One region of the Paenibacillus sp. MMS20-IR301 genome, then DNA from elsewhere that is predicted to be linked to it. Evidence: riboswitches for the same ligand, from Rfam matches in the RefSeq annotation. Region 1 holds a riboswitch; each other region holds the start of a gene.

Region 1 (5,235 bases):
TTTCATGGGCAAACTCCACTTTTCCGGTGAAATAACGGCGCTCATGTCCTTAAGGTCCGGCACTCCGGTACCTTTCCGCAGGCTTAACGTCTCTCATGTCCGTAACGCTATGTTAGTCCCTTGAATAACCGTTGCGTGGCTGGCTGCTTTTCTTAATGGAGGGCACATTCAACCCATTTACCTGCTATGGTGAACATTCTGTAACTCAGGAGGTCACAGTGCCCCTACATATCCCCCCGCCACCAACTCTCTTTTTTCTAAATTTTTTTAGTTCAATCTATATAGAGTACAGATAATTTCTGCTGCCGTGAGGAGGTATCTATTTATGCTTGAAAGTGTTATCTTTCCGGTACTGGTACCAAATCCAGGTGTAGTTATTGCCATGCACGCGTTAAAAAGTACAGAAACGCAGGCGGTACCCTTACTGGTGCTGAATGAGGAAGGGGAGTTATGGAGGCTTGAGCTGCATTCTGGGCTTGCGGTCAAGCTGCTGCAAGTGGATATTCCAGAATTTAATCCGCTGCACCCGCAGCAAATCGTTCTCTCTAAGGACGAACGGTATGCGGCTATTTCCAACCGGCTAGGCCAGCATGCCGCAGTCTATGATCTGCAGAGCCTGCAAGAGGTGATGAAGCTGTCCCGGGATGACTACCATTATACTACATGTACTTTCCCTCTGGCATTTGCTGAACTGGATCACCGGACCGTCCTCATAAAGGGTACTGAATGGAACAGACTCGATCTGGTCGACATGGATACCGGTGCGTTGCTGACTGACCGTGAGTCACCGGTATACGAAAGCGAAGACAAGCAGGCGACGGAACATTACCTGGATTATTTCTTCGGCAAACTGCATGTTTCACCAGACGGAGAATGGATTATTAGCACGGGCTGGATCTGGCAGCCTGTCGGGAGCATCCGTGCCTGGCATCTTCCATCCTGGAAGTCTAACTGCTGGGAGGCTGAAGACGGGCCGACTGTACATAACATATGGGAGTATACGGAGGACTGGGACTACCCCGTAACCTGGATAGATGATTATACCTTCGCGGTGTGGGGCAAAATTGAGACAGAAATGTATGATGAAGAGGATGGCGAGTTGGAGATTTATGGTGACGGTAAATCCGCTCCGGTACTGGCTTTATTTGATGTGAAAACTGGTGAGCGGAAGGAATTCTTCTTAAAAATGCCGGCAATCCGATTGACTTCAGATATAGAAGGCCTCTTTTACCCTCATGCCCAAATGGCACAGGTGCACGGTAAGCTCGTATTATGGGGGGCGATTCATGGCCTGTCCATCTTAAATCCCGATAGCGGTCATATAGAGTACTCTGAACAGACCTCACGCCCTGATCTATACCACGAATCTGCCGGCTTGTTCCTCCTGACGGATGTTTCCGGTTCTATTACCGGCCTGAAATTAAATCAATAGTTTTGACTTCAGCAAACTTTGCAGGTTATACTTGAACTACGCTTAATTTCCAGTATTTCCAGCTGGAAAGCGGGGGAACCAGTCAATTGGGGCGAATCATTGAGCTATGCAATGTAGGGTACCATCTTACCCGAGTCCGTCAGCTAACCTCGTCAGTAGTGGATGGGTCTGCTTTTTTATGTTTCTTATAACATGAGACCCTTGTGCTAAGGGTCTCTTTTTGTGTTTTTAAGAGAGATCCTGCTGGCTGCCAGTTTGGCTTTTTGACATCAAGGCTCCCAATGTCTCGCCATTATGAGAACAAAGGAGAGATTCATGTGCAAAAGGTACGTTACATAACCGACATTAACAAAATGGAAATGCTGCCCGAGGCGGAAAGATCCAGACTGAAAGAAATTACGGACAAGTTCGTATTCCGGGCAAACGACTATTACCTGTCCCTTATTAATTGGGAGGACCCGGATGATCCCATCCGCAAGCTCGTTGTTCCCGGAGAGGGCGAGCTGCTGGAGTATGGGGAATGGGACGCATCCGATGAGGAAGCCAACTATGTGGTTCACGGCTGCCAGCATAAATACCGGACCACTGCGCTCCTGATTGTCTCCGAGGTCTGCGGAGCCTACTGCCGCTACTGCTTCCGCAAACGGCTGTTCCGCAATGATGTCAAGGAAGCCTCCTCGGATGTTACCGCCGGAATCAAGTACATCGCTGCCCATCCGGAGATCAACAATGTCCTGCTCACAGGCGGCGACAGCCTGATTCTCTCGACCACCAAGCTGCGGTTCATCATTGAGAGCCTGCGGGCCATCCCGCATGTCAAGATCATCCGTCTCGGCTCTAAGCTGCCCGTGTTCAACCCGATGCGGATTTCCCAGGACCCCGAGCTGCTGGAGCTGATCCGCACCCATTCTACCGTCGAGAAGCGGATCTATATCATGGCGCATATCAATCATCCCCGCGAGATTACGCCTGAAGCCAAACGGGCCGTAAGAGATCTGCATGATGCCGGGGCCATTATCGTCAATCAGACGCCGGTGCTTAAGGGAATTAATGATGACCCGGCCGTTCTGGGTGAGCTGCTCGACCGCCTCTCCTGGGCTGGAATAACGCCATATTATTTCTTTATTAACCGCCCGATTGCCGGTAACCGTGAGTTCGTCCTGCCGCTTGAACAGGTATACCGGATCGTCGAAGAAGCCAAAGCGAGAACTTCAGGCCTTGGCAAAAGAGTCCGTCTCTCCATGAGCCATTCCTCCGGCAAAATCGAGATTCTGGCTATCGAGCAAGGCAAAGCCTATCTCAAATATCACCAGTCCCGGGATCAGGAGTACGGCAAATTCATGATCCTTGATTGCCCTGAGGATGCGGAATGGTTCGATGATCTTCCGGGTAACGAGCAGTACTGGAGCAGACCCGAAAAGAAGCCGGCGGCAACTTCAGCCTGTGAGCTGTTACAAGCGACTGTCAGCGCTAATTGAGGTTTAGTACGGAGATAACAGCAGCCCTGGTGATCAACATATCACCGGGGCTGTTCTGCCTGTGAATATCCGCCAAGTCTCACTAGTATAATGGATTATCTTGGGAGCTCTATGATATAATTTTACATTAGCAAAGCCTAACATATAGCAGCAATTCAGCAGAGGATGTGATACTGCAATGGCGAAAGGGAAGAAAAGCCCACCGGACCTGAATTCCGGCCAGGGCGGCAAGGATTACTCCAAATATTTCGATTTCAGCGACGCCAAGATTATAAGTGAGCAGGAAGGCAAAACTACCTACCGTATCAAAGGAAGAAACGTGCAGATCAACAGCCAGCCTGATTATAGGGAAGGCAAGCGCCGCGGCAAGGAAGAGATCGAGGTGCTGTACCATTTTGAGATTCTGCCGGAGATGGAGCATTTTGGCTGCGGTAAATTTTATCATATTACTACTTACGGCTGCCAGATGAATGAACATGATACCGAAACGATGAAGGGCATGCTTGAGCAAATGGGTTACCAGGCCACGCCTGACCGGAATAATGCAGATATTATACTGTTAAATACATGTGCCATCCGTGAGAATGCGGAGGATAAGGTGTTCGGGGAGCTGGGCCATCTCAAAAGCCTGAAGCTGGAGAAGCCGGGGCTCTTGCTCGGAATCTGCGGCTGCATGTCCCAGGAGGAAGGGGTAGTCAACCGGATCATGACCCGTTACGGGTTCGTGGATATGATCTTCGGCACGCATAACATCCACCGTCTGCCGGAGCTGATCAAGGAAGCGGTCTTCAGCAGGGAGCTGGTCATCGAGGTCTGGTCCAAGGAAGGCGACATCATTGAGAATCTGCCAAAGAAAAGAGAAGGGTTGCGCGCCTGGGTGAATATCATGTACGGCTGCGACAAGTTCTGTACCTATTGCATTGTACCGTTTACGCGGGGGAAGGAGCGCAGCCGCCGGCCGGAGGATGTCATTGCCGAGGTGCGGGAGCTGGCCCGCCAGGGCTTCAAGGAGGTTACGCTGCTGGGGCAGAATGTAAACGCCTACGGTAAGGATTTTACGGATATCGACTACACGTTTGGTGATCTGATGGACGATATGCGGGGGATCGATATTCCGCGTATCCGCTTCATGACTGCGCATCCCCGTGATTTTGACGATAAACTGATTCATGTGCTCGGTAAAGGGGGCAACCTGGTGGAGCATATCCACCTGCCGGTGCAGTCGGGAAGTACGGCGGTGCTGAAAAAAATGAGCCGCAAATATACGCGTGAAGCCTACCTGGAGCTGGTGCGTAAGATTAAAGCCGGGGTGCCGGATGCGGTGCTGACTACGGATATTATTGTTGGTTTTCCGGGCGAAACCGAGGAACAATTTGAAGAGACACTGTCGCTGGTGCGCGAAGTAGGGTATGATATGGCGTATACCTTTATTTATTCTGCACGTGAAGGTACACCTGCTGCTGCGATGGAAGACAATGTTCCGGCAGAGGTCAAAAGCGCGCGCCTGCAGCGCCTGAACGATCTGATCAAAGAGCAGAGCCGGCTCGGCAATGAGCGGATGCTCGGCAAGGTGGCAGAGGTGCTGGTGGAAGGCGAAAGCAAGAACAATTCGAATGTCCTCGCCGGACGGACCCGGGACAGCAAGCTGGTGCATTTCGAAGGCCCGGCGTCACTGGTCGGCACGATGGTGCAGGTGAGAATTACCGATACGAAGACCTGGTACATCAAAGGGGACTATCTGGCTGAAGCGGCAGCAGTCCTCTAATTATAGAGAAATGGGGCGAGAAGAATGAGCCGGGAAGAAGCGCGTTTGAATGCATACGGCATGGAGACCCACAACACCCGCGATTTAATTGTACGCGAGGATATTATGGGCAAAGCGAAGGAGCTGGCTGCACTGATCTCCACAAGTGAAGAGGTCCGGCATTTCCAGCAGGCTGAGCTGAAGATCCAGAATCACGACCGGGTGCAGGGGCTCATAGCTGCTATCAAGAAGAAGCAGAAGGAGATTGTGGCCTTTGAGAGCTTCAAGAATGTGAGCATGGTCGCAAAGATTGAACAGGAAATTGAATTGCTGCAGGATGAGATTGACAGCATTCCGGTCGTGAATGAGTTCCAGCAGAGCCAGAGCGATATCAACTATCTGCTGCAGCTGGTCATCTCGGTTATCAGGGATACCGTCTCGGATAAAATCAACGTGGAAGCAGGCACAGACGCGCCTCCGTCCACCTGCGGCGATTAAGAAGCACCTCCGGGGCGGATGAGAATCCGTCCCTTTTATGTTTTGGGGTCCCCGCAAAGTACCTGAGTAATCATCCGTAGCTA
Region 2 (5,235 bases), 3.4 Mb from region 1:
AACTCTGATCCTCTGCAGTGCCTCTGCCATCCTTTGTCCGGGCCTGCCGGCCCTTCTGCTGCGCCAGGGAGCCTTCCTGCCCTCTACCTTATTCAAAATGTGGGGAATCGCCGCACAGTATCATCTCTGGTCCAGTAAATCATTTCCACAATAATCTGCTGTTAAAATGGCATACTACAAGAGTCATTGCCTCCCTCAAAGGGCGCAAGACTCTTTTTTTGTACGGGCCCAGCCGCTGCATTTGCAAAACTGTAAATCCTTTGGTACAATGATGCCTGTACTACTAGTAACAAATTTGTAATCTTTAAGATGGATCTGAACATTACCTGTAACTTAACCTGTAACTTATGAAATTAACCTTTGCTGACAAGTCACTGTTCTGGTGCACAAAACGCCTAATTCCTTGCACCGGGAAGTGGGGGAACCATATTTTGGGTGAATTGATCTCGCTTTAGAGGGGTCATAGGGGAACCTTCTACCGAATCCTTAAGCTAACCTCGCAGGCCTTGGAAGGAGTACATCTTTTGAGAAGTCAGAATTTTAAGAAGAAATGCACCGCAGCAGCGCTGGGTCTTGTGATGGTATTCACACTGGGAGCAGGCAGCGCTTTCGCAGACTCCAAAATGGATACTGTGATCTCTAAAACAATTGGTACGGCCTATAAAACCGGAGGCACAAGCACCAGCGGTTTCGATTGCTCCGGGTTTACCAAATACGTATTCAAAAATATCGGCCTTACTTTGCCCCGCACTTCTAAAGCGCAGTACAACGTAGGAACAGCCGTCGCAAAAAGTAACTTGCGTGCCGGCGATCTGGTTTTCTTTAATACGCTGGGTAACGGAGTTTCCCATGTCGGTATTTATGTCGGAGAAGGTAAATTTGCACAATCGTCCACTTCACATGGTGTAACCATCAGTTCGCTGAGTCAGGCATACTGGGCCAACCGCTACGTTGGCGCCAAACGGGTAATGAGCACTACCGCCTATCAGGCTGTCGCTTACGATTGAACTCTTGATTATTTCCCCGGATTTTGAATCCTCTAACACTAAATGTAACTTATACAGGCCCGGAACTTGATTATTGCCGTAATCATTTCCGGGTTTTTCCTTTTCCTTATTCTACCTTTTACACATTTCTGCAAACCATGAAACAGCTTTTTCACCGGATTTTTAATAAATTATTCGAAATAACTTACCTGTAGCTTACCTTGTACGTAAATATGAGTCTTTCTAAGCACCTATAACTCTAAAATGTGCAAAAAAAATGCATTAATATGTTATAAGTGATTGCCAAGCGCCCTAGTCTTTGTTACAATTATCGCAGTGAGATTTTAGTAACATTTTTGTAATTATTGAATCTGTTTTTACAAAGGTTTTGTCATGTATTGAATAAACAGCTAATCCTAATCAACAGTCGTGCCGAGTTTCCTAACAAGTTAGGGAAACGGGGGAACCAACTTTGGGTGAATTGACCTCCTATTCTAAGAGGGGTCATAGGGGACCTTCAACCGAACCCTTAAGCTAACCTCGTAGGCATTTGGAAGGGGTATTTACTTTTGAAGAAGAAGTTAGCAGCCGCAGTACTAAGCTTTTCCATCATCTTCACCATCGGAGCAGGAAGCGCTTTCGCGGATTCCAAAATGGATAAAGTGATCGACAAAGCCATCGGGACCAAATACGTATCCGGCGGCACAACAACAAGCGGTTTTGACTGTTCCGGATTTACCATGTATGTTTTTGATAAGATCGGTATTGACCTGCCACACCAATCCGGTTCCCAATACCAGATGGGTACGGCTGTATCCCGTGACGAGATGAGACCGGGAGACCTTGTTTTCTTCAACACAAGCGGTAAAGGCATTTCCCATGTCGGCGTTTATGTTGGCGAAGGCAAGTTCGCACATGCTTCTTCCTCACGTGGTGTAACTATCAGTTCGCTGAGTGACAGCTACTACGTCAACCGCTACGTTGGCGCCAAACGGATTATGAGTACGGATGCTTACAAGAGCGTGGCTGCAGATTCCGAAGACAATGACGATGTGCAATAAGCAGTTCTAAGATAAGCGCTTTTCCAGGATTTTTGCCGAAATCTTGGGGAAGGGCTTATTTTTTTGTCTATAAAAGTACTTACCCCGCTCTATATCCGTCAAACACCCATAATGCCGTTTCATAAAATATTTTTTCGCGTTTGTCAAGTTTCTGCATTTCCGGCCGTTATTTGCGTCCAATCTGCTGGTTTTGTATATAATTATTACAAGAAGTATTCTCTCCTGAAAGGAGGTCCCCGTTATGATTAGTACTCCTGTTACATTTTATGTGGTTCCTATGGAGCCGCAGCATGCAGCTGCGATCTGTGAGTGGAATTACAGGCCCCCGTATAATATATACGGCTGGATGTCCTGGGAGCAGATGCAGGCGCTCGGTGTTGAATTCGGAGACCCGCAGCTGCGCAGCGAGCAGTATGTATCGGTCGTGAACGGCCAAGGTATTCTCTGCGGCTTCGCCCAGCTGTTTCCTATGGAAGGCGTAGTCCGTCTCGGCGTGGGCATGCGGCCTGATCTGTGCGGTCACGGCATGGGGCATCTGTTCATGAAAGCCATCGTCCAGGCTGCTCTGGCCCGTTATCCTGAGCGGGAGATCGATCTGGAGGTATTAACCTGGAACCAGCGCGCCATCCGCGCCTACCAGAAATGCGGATTTACCATTACCGATACCTATGAACGCAGAACACCAACGGGCAATAAGCCGTTTTATTGCATGGTTTATGAGAAATAACCTTCTTATTGTATGTGTCTAAAAATTTCGCAGAATACCCGTTCATTTTTTTGTCACAAATGCTATGATAACGCTTCACCTTCCAGTATAATAAAGGAAGCAGCTTACAGGGAGGGACGGATGCAGATGCAGAAATGGATTATGAGCGGTTTGTTTTTTGCCGCCTGCGCCTTTGCGGTAGTCTTAATGTTCACATTGCCCGGTAAATCCGAAGTAGCCGAAGAGAACAAGCCGACCATGCCTGAGGTGGTGCTGGATGCAGCCAGTGCAGAGGCTACAGTCAAAGTGAGCTGTATTTCCTGCCATGGCGACCAGCTTCAGGGCGGGGTAGGGCCGAGCCTCCAGCAGGAAGGCGGGCAGCATGATGCGGGTCAGATTTTCAGCATTGTGACCAAAGGCCGCGGACAGATGCCTTCCTTCAAGGATAAGCTGGCCCCGGAGGAAATTGCGAATGTTGCGCTTTGGCTGTCTGAGAAGAAATAACTCCGGTACAAGGATACCAGACTGATTTAATAAGTAAAATGCCCGTGCAGAGGATATCAGGTATCCGTGCGCGGGCATTTTTATAGAACAGACATAGCTGCTTTTGGCATAGTTCTATAATCTTTAACGGTTCTTCTCGAAAGCATCATTAATTTCATAAGCCTGACGGATATCAAGCTTCTCCACATCTGCAGCCAGGCGCAGAATAACGGTCTTGTAATCAATCGTGATATGCGGGTGATGATCAAATGCCTCTGATATTGCGGCAACCTCGTCTACAAAAGCAATGCCCTTCATATATTCGCCAAACATATATTTGCGCACCATCGTATTCTGCTCCAGCCTCCAGCCGTCCAGCTTGCCGATCTGCTCCAGCAGTTCTTCCTCTGTATATTGCATTTTGTTCCCTCCCTACCTTAGTTGGCCCTCAAAATAAACATCCCTCAGCTTCTGAAGTCCAAGGGATGTGCCAGGCTAAAGATTTTTTTCGATTTAATGTATTCTCAAATCCCGGCGAATAGTACTTCTCACCTCAAGTTTAACATGGGCCGAGGGCTGCGGACAAACCCGGCTCCCGGGGACGCCTCCGTGCTACACCAGAACAACCGATGCCAGATCCTCATCACCGAGCAGAATATTGATCCGGTGTGTATCCTTATCGTACATGACAACTCCGCTTCCGACCTTGATTACAGGCTCATTGCCCAAGGCATAGAACAGATCCTCCGCAAGTGCTTCCCAAACCTCCTGCTTCGACTCCTCAGGCAGATTTGCCCACTCATCCGGCTCCATCTCAAAGAAAATATACCCGTCGGAAATCCGCCCGACCGCACCGGTCAAATCTGTTAATATTTCACTGTAATCTCTGCCATGCTTTACTCCCACGTCAATCACTCCGTTTTCTTCACTGATGAATAATAACTTACCTTATCTATTATAGCCGAAAAAATCACTTCACAAAAAAGGGAATGCTGTCGATAAATAAGAATATACGTAATTCGGTTACGTGCAGTGTGTCCCTCCGCGGTTCAAGGATGATTAACGCGGAATATCCGGATCACTTTCAATTCTCATGGACGAGGTGCATAAATGGAAATTTCAACAATACTAGGCTTAGTCTTTGGTCTAATCGCAGTAGTCTGGGGGATGGTACTCAAGCACGCTCCACTGACAAGCTTGAATAACCCGGCGGCCTATGTCATTATCTTTCTCGGTACGGCAGCGTCGATCTTCATGGCCTTTCCTATGTCTGAAGTCAAAAACTTCCCTAAACTAATAAAAATCCTTATTGTAAAGAAAAAAATGGTCGGCAAGGGCGAACTGATTACTATGTTTATGGAATGGGCCTCCATCACCCGCCGCGAAGGGCTGCTGGCTCTGGAATCCAATGTTGATCAGATCGAGGATGCCTTTCTCCGCAACGGCATGCGGATGATTATTGATGGTAACGACCAGGAATTTGTCCGCGATGTTCTTATGGAAGACATTCACGCTACGGAAGACAGACATAAGGCCGGAGCCCTGATCTTCTCGCAAGCCGGAATGTACGCCCCTACACTCGGGGTACTCGGGGCCGTTATCGGGCTGATTGCCGCCCTGGGGGATATGAGTAACATGGATGTCCTGGCCCACGCGATTGCCGGAGCATTCATTGCCACTCTGCTCGGTATATTCACCGGTTATGTAATGTGGCACCCGATGTCCAATAAGCTTAAGCGGATCTCCAAACGTGAGATTGAAGTCCGCCTGATGATGGTGGAAGGCCTCTTATCCATTCAATCCGGGGTATCCACTATAGCAATTAACCAGAAACTGTCCGTCTTCCTGACCCCGTCCGAACGTGCTAAGTTGAGCGAGAAAGAGGGTTCCGCAAATGAGCAAAAAGACTAGGCATGAGGAGCACGAAGAGCATGCCGATGAATCCTGGCTGCTGCCCTATTCCGACCTGATGACCCTGCTCGTTGCCTTGTTCCTCGTT
Region 3 (5,235 bases), 3.3 Mb from region 1:
CGTCAATATTCGACATTGTTCACTGTTTTATGATATTTATAATACCAACCATTCCCAAAACAGTCAACCTTTTTTGAGGCGAATTTTAAGGAAACTTTTAAGGATACCATCATACTGCTATTGGAGCAGCGAATATCCAATAATTAAGCCTGAAAATTATTTGTCGATTTGTAAAAGTATAAAATGTCATAATTCGACAAAGTGCGACATTGTTTATTATTATAGCTTTAAATCAATCCTATTTCTATTGAAATTAATAAAAGGAGTTGAACCTTATGAAGCAGCTGCTGAGCGAAGAAAAGGTATTTAAGGACCCGGTGCATAATTATATCCACGTGCAGGATACCATTATCTGGAGACTAATCAACACCAGGGAATTTCAGCGCCTGCGGCGCATCCGTCAGCTTGGCACCTCATATCTTACTTTTCATGGAGCGGAGCACAGCCGCTTCTCTCACTCACTCGGGGTGTACGAGATTACCCGCCGGATTATTTCCCAGTTTGAACGAAGCGGTTATAAGGATTGGATGCCTGAAGAGAGTCTGCTTACGCTGTGTGCGGCGCTGCTGCATGATTTGGGGCATGGCCCGTTTTCTCATTCTATAGAAGAAGCCTTTGAAATGGACCATGAGGATTGGACCTGCCGGATTATTATGGAGAATACTGAGATTACCGCTATTCTGCGTGATGTATCTGAGGATTTTCCCCAGAAGGTGGCCTCAGTTATTTCCAAAACTTATGAGCATGAAATTGTTGTCAATCTGGTGTCGGGGCCGCTGGATGCAGACCGGATGGATTACCTGCTGCGGGATGCTTACTATACAGGGGTAAACTACGGAACCATTGATATTGACCGGATTCTGCGGATGCTGCGCCCCTACGACGGCCGGGTTGTTGTGAAAGAGTCAGGGATGCATGCAATCGAGGATTATCTGATGTCCCGTTATCAGATGTACTGGCAGGTCTATTTCCATCCCGTAACCCGCAGCTCGGAAATTATATTGCGGCAGATTCTGCGCAGAGCGAAGGAGCTTATCCAGCAGAATTACACGTTCCGGTTCATGATTGAGCCGTTAAATGATTTGTTCCGGGGTGAAGTTACGGTAGAACAGTATCTGCTGCTGGACGAGGCACTCATGCAAACTGCGTTTATGCAATGGACGCTGGAGGCCGATGAAATCTTAAGCGACTTGTGCAGCCGTTTTATTCATCGTAAACTGTATAAATATGTGGAGATGGAGCATCTGGATTCGGAGACCATTGATGAAATCCGCAGCAGCTTTACCAGCGCAGGACTATGCGCGGATTACGACCTGGAAATTGATTTTCCGACAGATCTTCCTTATGACGTATTCCGTCCGGGAGACGGTTTCGACAGCAAACAAATTCTGCTGCTTGACCGGAAGGATAAGCTGCGGGAAATTTCTGAAGTATCGGATATTGTGCGCTCCATCAGCGGGATTCACCGTGGCAGATATCACCTCTATTTTCCGCAGGATAAGCTGCAGAAAGCCCTTCCGCAGCTCCCGCCGTCTATCGCTGATATTTTTGCCAAATAATCTGAAAAAGCTTGGAATTCATCATAGAAATCAAGCATGAAAGGATGACCAGTAATGCAGTTATTCGACACGCATACTCACCTCGATGCTCCGCAGTTCGACGAGGACCGCGAAGAGGTGATTGAGAGAGCCCTGGCCTCCGGAGTCAGCAAAATGATTAATATCGGCTTCAACCGGGAAACGATTCCAACCACGATGCAGCTCGCCGAGAAATATGATTATATTTATGCAGCAGTTGGATGGCACCCCCAGGATGCTATCACGATGAAGGACGGCGATCTCGAATGGATTGCTTCCCTGTGCAGCCATCCCAAGGTGGTAGCAATTGGAGAGATTGGGCTTGACTATTATTGGGACACCTCCCCGAAGGATGTGCAGCATGAAGTGTTCCGCAAGCAGATCGGACTGGCCCGCGAGCTGAAGATGCCGATCTCTATTCATAACCGTGATGCCCATGAGGATGTAATCCGGATTCTGCGGGAGGAAAAAGCGGGTGAGGTCGGAGGTGTGATGCACTCGTTCTCGGGCAGCTGGGAAAGTGCCAAAATGTGCCTTGACCTGGGCTTCCACTTGTCTTTCGGAGGACCGATCACTTTCAAAAATGCAAGGGTTCCCAAGGAGGTGCTGGCACAGACTCCACTGGACCGGCTGCTCATCGAAACGGACTCGCCTTATCTGACTCCGCATCCCTTCCGGGGCAAGCGAAATGAGTCTGCGCATGTAAGGCTGGTGGCTGAGGCTGCCGCGGAAATAAAAGGGATTGATTTACAGGAATTAGCGGAAATAACGTATGCGAACGCACTGGAACGATTTGGGATTGTTTGAAAACGGGAGAAAAAGCAGTGAAAAATGAAGTATAGACGATATATTAAACTTTTTTAATCGGCAAACGGCTGATTATTACAATATTTTAATCATTTTTTTGCGTAAACGTGGTTGAATCGTCCTTTACAACATGCATCAAAACAGGATATCATCTTTTCAGTGCAGTGAGCTGTTGTTACTGTGACAGTCACTTTTTTTCATAGATCGTCTCGCTGAGTCTCCGTATGGAGAACGGGGGAACCAATAAATGCCCTGCCGCATGCCCGTACATAGAGTACAACACAGAAGTGCCGCAGACTTTATTCGATTTCTTCACGTGGTCTTTGGGGTGAATTTGAGGGCAACCGCCGTGAGCGGGTGACCTGAGATAGGGCGTCTCTCTTATGCCCGAACCCGACAGCTAACCCCGTAAGCGCAAGTAAGAGAGGAAACCTCGTGCATAGACATTCTCGCGTTATTTGACACCGGAGAAGCCACGAAAGAGTCCTCTGAGAACTCTTTTTAGGCTTTTTTGTTTTTGAATAATGTGTAAATTCCAGCATACTGTTATATAACAGGTATCTGGAGAAGCTATGCCGGGCAGGCGATCCATGAGCAGGAAACGCTGAAGCAATGCGGGCGTATCCTGTTGCAACTCAAACTTAGTTTCGTCAGAAATGATTCAGTCACCTTTGATATAACTTGGACGACGGGGCTATGTAAGGAGGATGGAAAGAGTGGGCGTATTCCAACCAGAGGTATCCCATGATTCGCAATCATCCAGCAGGTCTTTCGCATTACGGTGGAAGCAAGTGAATCCTCGCGTACTTTCACTTGCAGGTGCAGCCTCAATTGTTATCGCACTGTTAATTCTGCTGTACGTACACGGTGCGAGCAAAAAAGAAATAGTATTAGTTATCGACGGAAAAGTGCAGACACTGGAGACACGCGAAGCGCTGCTCAGTGATGTGCTGGCCAAAGAACAAATCTCGCTTCAGCCGCATGATGAATTATCTATTGGCCTTAGTGATGAAATACAAGACGGCGACCGTGTCGTAATTACCCGTGCGCAGAAGCTTACGCTTATTGCAGATGGTGCAACCAAGACGCTTTACACCACCGAAGATTCCCTCGGAGATGCCATCACCAAGCTGGGCTACAGCCTGGAGGGCAACGACAAGATTTTCCCTTCGCTTGATACCGCAGTTACATCAGACATGGAAGTTAAGATTGTCCGTATTACCAAGCAAACGGTACAGCGGACGGTAAGCTTGCCTTTCAAGGTCATTAAAACCGCAGATCCCTCCCTGTACGTGGGGGATGTAAGAGTTGCACAGGCAGGCAAACCGGGCGCAATCATCCAGCATATCGAGAAGATATACCAGGATGGTGAACTGGCCTCCATGACTATGGTCGGCAAAGAAGTCCAGACGGTGACCAAAGACAAGGTTATTGCGGTTGGTACCAAGGCGGTTCCGAAGCCAGTGGTAGCTGCGACTGTCGCAACGAAAACTTCCAAATCTACAACTACCTCCAAATCAACTAAAGTCAGCGCGAACAACGTCATCAGCAAGGCGGGCGTAGATTTCGAATACAAAAAAATGATCAAAAACGTATCCATGACGGCATATTCCTCGGAAGAGCCTGGAATTGGAACAAAAACTGCCTCCGGCACACGCGTAACGGAAGGCCGCACTATAGCTGTTGACCCGAATGTAATACCAATTGGCTGGTGGGTGTACATTGAAGGATTAGGGTTTCGCCGAGCAGAGGATACCGGCGGTGCCATCAAAGGCAACAAGGTGGATGTCTACTACGATTCACTGAGCCACGCCCGTAATTTCGGGCGCAAATCACGGACGGTCTATGTCATCGGACCTGTGAAGCCGGAGCTTAATTAACCGGAAGCCTTTTGCAAATTAGCGGTTTATAAGATATAGTGTTGGTAGCACTTACGAAACTTAGGAGAGCTGCCGCTCATCACTTATACATTCTTTAGCCAAAAAGAAGAGGAGCGAATCCTCTTCTTTTTGTGTTCCGGGATTAAGTTTTTAGAGTTCAGAGTAAGGAGTAATGATTGATGATCAAGGAATTAATTGTGGTTGAAGGAAAAAGCGATACCGTCGCCGTTAAGCGGGCTGTAGAAGCGGATACGATTGAGACGGGCGGTTCTGCAGTAGACCGCAAGGTTATTGCCAAGATTGCATTAGCCATGGAGCGCAGGGGAGTAATCATCCTTACAGACCCCGATCATGCCGGGGAGCGGATCCGCAAAATTGTCTCTTCTAAGGTACCCGGATGCAAACATGCGTTCATTCCTGAGAAGGATGCCACACGCAAAGGTGATATTGGTGTGGAGAATGCCTCGCCTGAGGCTATCCGTCATGCACTGGAGCATGTTCATACCTCATTTGAAGGCGCGCCGGCGCTGATCGGGCTGGATGATCTTATGGCTGCCGGTATGATGGTGCATGCCCAGGCCGCCGAGAGAAGGATGCAGCTCGGCAATCTGCTTGGGCTCGGTTATTGTAACGGCAAGCAGCTATATAAGCGTCTAGCGATGTTCGGCATCACCCGCGAGGAGTTTGCACAGGCTCTCGCCCAAATTGACCAGGGAGGCAGTACTTCATGAGTGGTAATGAGAATATCTCATCCCCAACAAGAACCAAAGCCATTATTCAGCGTTACGGATTCTCCTTCAAAAAAAGTCTGGGCCAGAACTTTCTGATTGACCAGAACATTCTGGATAAAATTGTGGATGCCGCTGGTCTTGACAGTACGGCCGGAGCGCTGGAAATCGGACCTGGTATCGGAGCTCTGACTGAAAGGCTGGCCATGACTGCCGGAGCAGTCACTGCGGTGGAGATTGACC

What was found. Region 1 has a riboswitch for cyclic di-AMP ahead of LOS79_RS06500 (KamA family radical SAM protein). Riboswitches for the same ligand answer to the same signal wherever they lie in the genome.
Region 2: another riboswitch for cyclic di-AMP. It lies ahead of LOS79_RS24600 (C40 family peptidase); the one in region 1 lies ahead of LOS79_RS06500 (KamA family radical SAM protein).
Region 3: another riboswitch for cyclic di-AMP. It lies ahead of LOS79_RS24950 (resuscitation-promoting factor); the one in region 1 lies ahead of LOS79_RS06500 (KamA family radical SAM protein).

The regions. Positions count from the first base shown of each region.
Region 1 is NZ_CP135275.1:1,473,520-1,478,754, forward strand. It holds gene LOS79_RS06495 (hypothetical protein) at 326-1,432, shown strand; cyclic di-AMP (ydaO/yuaA leader) riboswitch at 1,462-1,603, shown strand; gene LOS79_RS06500 (KamA family radical SAM protein) at 1,750-2,910, shown strand; gene miaB (tRNA (N6-isopentenyl adenosine(37)-C2)-methylthiotransferase MiaB) at 3,089-4,675, shown strand; gene LOS79_RS06510 (YlbF/YmcA family competence regulator) at 4,700-5,152, shown strand.
Region 2 is NZ_CP135275.1:5,765,917-5,771,151, forward strand. It holds gene LOS79_RS24590 (hypothetical protein) at 1-154, shown strand, start outside; cyclic di-AMP (ydaO/yuaA leader) riboswitch at 383-521, shown strand; gene LOS79_RS24595 (C40 family peptidase) at 579-1,007, shown strand; cyclic di-AMP (ydaO/yuaA leader) riboswitch at 1,407-1,550, shown strand; gene LOS79_RS24600 (C40 family peptidase) at 1,556-2,047, shown strand; gene LOS79_RS24605 (GNAT family N-acetyltransferase) at 2,289-2,774, shown strand; gene LOS79_RS24610 (c-type cytochrome) at 2,901-3,257, shown strand; gene LOS79_RS24615 (4a-hydroxytetrahydrobiopterin dehydratase) at 3,381-3,656, opposite strand; gene LOS79_RS24620 (hypothetical protein) at 3,849-4,142, opposite strand; gene motA (flagellar motor stator protein MotA) at 4,347-5,147, shown strand; gene motB (flagellar motor protein MotB) at 5,131-5,235, shown strand, end outside.
Region 3 is NZ_CP135275.1:5,836,567-5,841,801, reverse strand. It holds gene LOS79_RS24960 (HD domain-containing protein) at 276-1,559, shown strand; gene LOS79_RS24955 (TatD family hydrolase) at 1,614-2,384, shown strand; cyclic di-AMP (ydaO/yuaA leader) riboswitch at 2,585-2,814, shown strand; gene LOS79_RS24950 (resuscitation-promoting factor) at 3,101-4,264, shown strand; gene rnmV (ribonuclease M5) at 4,444-4,995, shown strand; gene rsmA (16S rRNA (adenine(1518)-N(6)/adenine(1519)-N(6))-dimethyltransferase RsmA) at 4,992-5,235, shown strand, end outside.